DNA from 2 places in the Halobacillus naozhouensis genome. Region 2 is predicted to be linked to the other one. Evidence: a T-box and tRNA genes for the amino acid it is inferred to sense, from the RefSeq annotation. Region 2 holds a T-box; the other holds one or more tRNA genes.
What was found. A T-box is a leader RNA that pairs with one kind of tRNA and senses whether it is charged. The one in region 2 lies ahead of ileS (isoleucine--tRNA ligase), so its partner is inferred to be a tRNA-Ile.
Positions count from the first base shown of each region.

Region 1: it has a tRNA-Ile gene. The T-box ahead of ileS (isoleucine--tRNA ligase) is inferred to sense a tRNA for this amino acid. The anticodon was not compared.

Region 1 covers NZ_CP121671.1:188,662-191,121, reverse strand. Annotated here, with positions in the region: rRNA gene P9989_RS01120 (23S ribosomal RNA) at 1-1,054, opposite strand, end outside; tRNA gene P9989_RS01115 (tRNA-Ala) at 1,223-1,298, opposite strand; tRNA gene P9989_RS01110 (tRNA-Ile) at 1,305-1,381, opposite strand; rRNA gene P9989_RS01105 (16S ribosomal RNA) at 1,505-2,460, opposite strand, start outside.
Region 2 covers NZ_CP121671.1:1,895,615-1,898,074, forward strand. Annotated here, with positions in the region: gene P9989_RS10005 (YlmH family RNA-binding protein) at 1-702, shown strand, start outside; gene P9989_RS10010 (DivIVA domain-containing protein) at 781-1,296, shown strand; T-box leader at 1,376-1,603, shown strand; gene ileS (isoleucine--tRNA ligase) at 1,688-2,460, shown strand, end outside.

The DNA.
Region 1 (2,460 bases), 1.7 Mb from region 2:
TAGGGACCTTAGCTGGCGGTCTGGGCTGTTTCCCTCTCGACCATGAACCTTATCACCCATGGTCTGACTCCCAGAACAAAGTCGTTGGCATTCGGAGTTTGACTGAATTCGGTAACCCGGTAGGGGCCCCTCGTCCAATCAGTGCTCTACCTCCAAGACTTTCTATTCTGAGGCTAGCCCTAAAGCTATTTCGGAGAGAACCAGCTATCTCCGTGTTCGATTGGCATTTCACCCCTACCCACACCTCATCCCCGCAATTTTCAACTTGCGTGGGTTCGGGCCTCCAGTCAGTGTTACCTGACCTTCACCCTGGACATGGGTAGATCACACGGTTTCGGGTCTACGACCGCATACTCACGCGCCCTGTTCAGACTCGCTTTCGCTGCGGCTCCGCTTCTGATGCTTAACCTTGCATACAGTCGTAACTCGCCGGTTCATTCTACAAAAGGCACGCCGTCACCCATCAATGGGCTCCGACTACTTGTAGGCACACGGTTTCAGGTTCTCTTTCACTCCCCTTCCGGGGTGCTTTTCACCTTTCCCTCACGGTACTGGTTCACTATCGGTCACTAGGGAGTATTTAGCCTTGGGAGATGGTCCTCCCGGATTCCGACGGAATTCCTCGTGTTCCGCCGTACTCAGGATCCACTCCGGAGAAAAGAAGATGTCGATTACAGGGCTCTTACCCGCTCTGGCTGATCGTTCCAGATCGATTCATCTATCTTCTTTTTTGGTAACTCCAATGGAGTGTCCTACAACCCCAGAAAGCAAGCTTTCTGGTTTGGGCTGATTCCGTTTCGCTCGCCGCTACTCGGGAAATCGCGTTTGCTTTCTCTTCCTCCGGGTACTGAGATGTTTCAGTTCCCCGGGTCTGCCTTCGTTTACCTATGAATTCAGTAAACGATCCTACTCCATTACGAGCAGGGGGTTTCCCCATTCGGAAATCTTCGGTGCACAGCCTACTTACGGCTTCCCAAAGCATATCGGTGTTAGTCCCGTCCTTCATCGGCTCCTAGTACCAAGGCATCCACCGTGCGCCCTTATTCACTTAACTATCTGTGAAAAGACGTTTAAAAATTGATGTTTGATGTCTTGTCATCCCGTGTTGATCTTGCGATCAAACACGTTCTGAAATATCTTATCCAGTTTTCAAGGTTCATCCCCCATTCAAAGGGTTGCTTTTAAAACACAATAGTATCGTTGTGTTTTAGGAAATTTTATATGGTGGAGCCTAGCGGGATCGAACCGCTGACCTCCTGCGTGCAAAGCAGGCGCTCTCCCAGCTGAGCTAAGGCCCCATTGAATGGTGGGCCTGAGTGGACTCGAACCACCGACCTCACGCTTATCAGGCGTGCGCTCTAACCAGCTGAGCTACAGGCCCATTCATTTGGGATCATCATTATACTTTTTGATCTCTCAAAACTGAACAACCAACCAGTGCGTCTTCCGTATGGATCAGCATCCATCAACCCGAAGGTTGTGTCCGCCTTCCATAGTTCCTTAGAAAGGAGGTGATCCAGCCGCACCTTCCGATACGGCTACCTTGTTACGACTTCACCCCAATCATTGGCCCCACCTTCGGCGGCTGGCTCACATAATGTGTTACCTCACCGACTTCGGGTGTTGCCAACTCTCGTGGTGTGACGGGCGGTGTGTACAAGGCCCGGGAACGTATTCACCGCGGCATGCTGATCCGCGATTACTAGCGATTCCGGCTTCATGCAGGCGAGTTGCAGCCTGCAATCCGAACTGAGAATGGTTTTATGGGATTTGCTACACCTTGCGGCTTCGCTGCCCTTTGTACCATCCATTGTAGCACGTGTGTAGCCCAGGTCATAAGGGGCATGATGATTTGACGTCATCCCCGCCTTCCTCCGGTTTGTCACCGGCAGTCACCTTAGAGTGCCCAACTGAATGCTGGCAACTAAGATTAGGGGTTGCGCTCGTTGCGGGACTTAACCCAACATCTCACGACACGAGCTGACGACAACCATGCACCACCTGTCACTTGGTCCCCGAAGGGAAAACCCTATCTCTAGGGTGGTCCAAGGATGTCAAGACCTGGTAAGGTTCTTCGCGTTGCTTCGAATTAAACCACATGCTCCACCGCTTGTGCGGGCCCCCGTCAATTCCTTTGAGTTTCAGCCTTGCGGCCGTACTCCCCAGGCGGAGTGCTTAATGCGTTAACTTCAGCACTAAGGGGTGGAAGCCCCCTAACACCTAGCACTCATCGTTTACGGCGTGGACTACCAGGGTATCTAATCCTGTTTGCTACCCACGCTTTCGCACCTCAGCGTCAGAAACAGACCAGAGAGTCGCCTTCGCCACTGGTGTTCCTCCACATATCTACGCATTTCACCGCTACACGTGGAATTCCACTCTCCTCTTCTGTCCTCAAGTTCCCCAGTTTCCAATGACCCTCCACGGTTGAGCCGTGGGCTTTCACATCAGACTTAAGAA
Region 2 (2,460 bases):
GAGATGCGCTATGAACGCAAAGAAAGTGACTTTCTCAACCCGCGGGAACAACAGATCGTGAGCGCTGTCATGGGGAATAACTCTGTGCTGAAATGGGGCTTATACGGCGGCTCTGAAAACAGTGAAAGAAAACGAGCGGTCATAGCTCCTGAATATGAAGTGATTAGCGATCAAGATTTCAATGTGGTGTTGTTAGAAGCAAGTTATCCTGATAAGTTTATGACACTTGAGCACAGGGATGTACTTGGGGCATTTATGTCTCTCGGCATTCGCAGGGAAAAACTCGGGGACCTTATCGTTCAGGATGGATGGATTCATATTCTGGCTGCTTCTGAAATCAGTGATTACATATGCATGAATTTTACCGGAGTGAAAAAAGCAAAAGTAAGCTTCGAGCAAAAACCGCTCAGCTCGATGATGGAGAGTAACGAAGTGTGGCAGTCAAAAGACGCCACGTTAAGCTCCTTAAGGCTTGATGTTGTTGTGAAAGAAATATACGGTGTCTCACGCAAAAAGGCAGCGATGTATATTGAAGCAGGCCATGTGAAAGTCAACTTCAAAACGGTGGAAAGCTCGTCTTTCCTTTTAGAAGCCGGAGATCTCCTATCTGTCCGGGGGAATGGAAGAAGCAGAGTGGACCAAATCAATGGCATGACAAAAAAGGAAAAGTATCGTGTGACGATTTCTAAATTAATTGGATAAATTAGAGGAATTACACGAGCGAATGTCGAAACAAGTACCATAGCTGTTTGTATCGACACTTATAGGGAGGTGGCCGGTGTGCCTTTAACACCACTTGATATTCACAATAAAGAATTTACACGCGGGTTCAGAGGGTATGATGAAGATGAAGTAAATGAATTTCTGGATCAAGTCATCAAAGATTATGAAATCGTCATTCGTAAGAAGAAGGAACTCGAACGTGAAGTCGAACAGATGAATGAACGTCTAGGTCACTTCAATACGATTGAAACGACGTTGAATAAATCTATTCTTGTCGCGCAGGAAACAGCAGAAGAAGTTAAAAATAGTGCGACGAAGGAATCGAAACTTATCGTCCGTGAAGCGGAAAAAAATGCGGACCGTATTATAAATGAAGCGCTTGAGAAATCCAGACGAATTGCTGTAGAAGTAGAAGAAATGAAAAAACAGGCGAAAGTGTTCAAGATGAGACTGCGTATGCTTGTGGAAGCGCAGGTTGAAATGATTGATAATGATGACTGGGATCATCTCTTTGAAACTGAGTTCGATGAAGAAATTGATCTGAAGGAAGAGCTGGCAAACAATAATACTTGACTTCGTGAACAGGATTACATATAATGCATAAGCATAAAGTGAAATGCCCGTGTTTATTTATCTTGGATAATTAAATATGAATTAAACGATGATAGGGAAAGTACGCAGGGATGCAAGGATCTGTTAAGCGATTCGGTGATGGTGGAAGACCGAAGCTTGCTTCTGTTGGAAAATCCCCCTTGAGTTACTACGTCGAACCAATATGCAGTAGATGTAGTCGTGTCATTCACGATACGAATAAGACAAGTGATTTAGCTGATTTTAGCTAATTTATTAGGGTGGTAACGCGAGCCTTCTCGCCCCTTTTTATGGGGTGGGGAGGCTTTTTTATCGTCTGAATTAAAAAGAGGCGCTTTAAGCTTTAGTTTTATGAAAATAAGGAGGAGCATCTATGAATTACAAAGAAACATTGTTGATGCCAAAAACAGAATTTCCGATGCGAGGCAATTTACCGAATCGTGAGCCGGAAATGCAAAAAACATGGGAAGACTTAAATATTTATCAGGAAGTTCAAAAACGGACAGAAGGTCGTCCGTTGTTCGTGTTGCACGATGGACCTCCTTATGCCAACGGAAGCCTGCACATGGGGCATGCATTAAATAAATCATTAAAAGATTTTATTGTGCGATATAAATCAATGGCTGGTTACCATGCACCATACGTACCTGGCTGGGATACGCATGGACTGCCGATTGAATCTGCCCTAGCTAAGAAAAAGGTTGATCGAAAAAAGATGTCTGTTGCGGAATTCCGCAAGCGCTGCGCCGAATATGCTTTAGGTCAGCTGGACAGTCAGCGAACTGAATTTAAACGGATGGGAGTTCGCGGGGACTGGGATAATCCTTATATTACATTAAATAAAGATTATGAAGCCGAACAAATTAAGGTGTTTGGTGACATGGCTAAGAAAGGGTATATTTATAAAGGTCTTAAGCCAGTTTTCTGGTCTCCATCTTCTGAATCTGCCTTAGCTGAGGCTGAAATTGAGTACCAGGATAAACGTTCACCGTCTATTTATGTAGCTTTTGACGTTAAAGATGGTAAAGGGCTGCTGGAGGGTGATGAGAAATTCATTATCTGGACGACAACGCCTTGGACGATTCCATCTAACTTAGGGATCGCTTTAAATCCGGGCTATGACTACGCTGTTGTTCAAGTAGATCA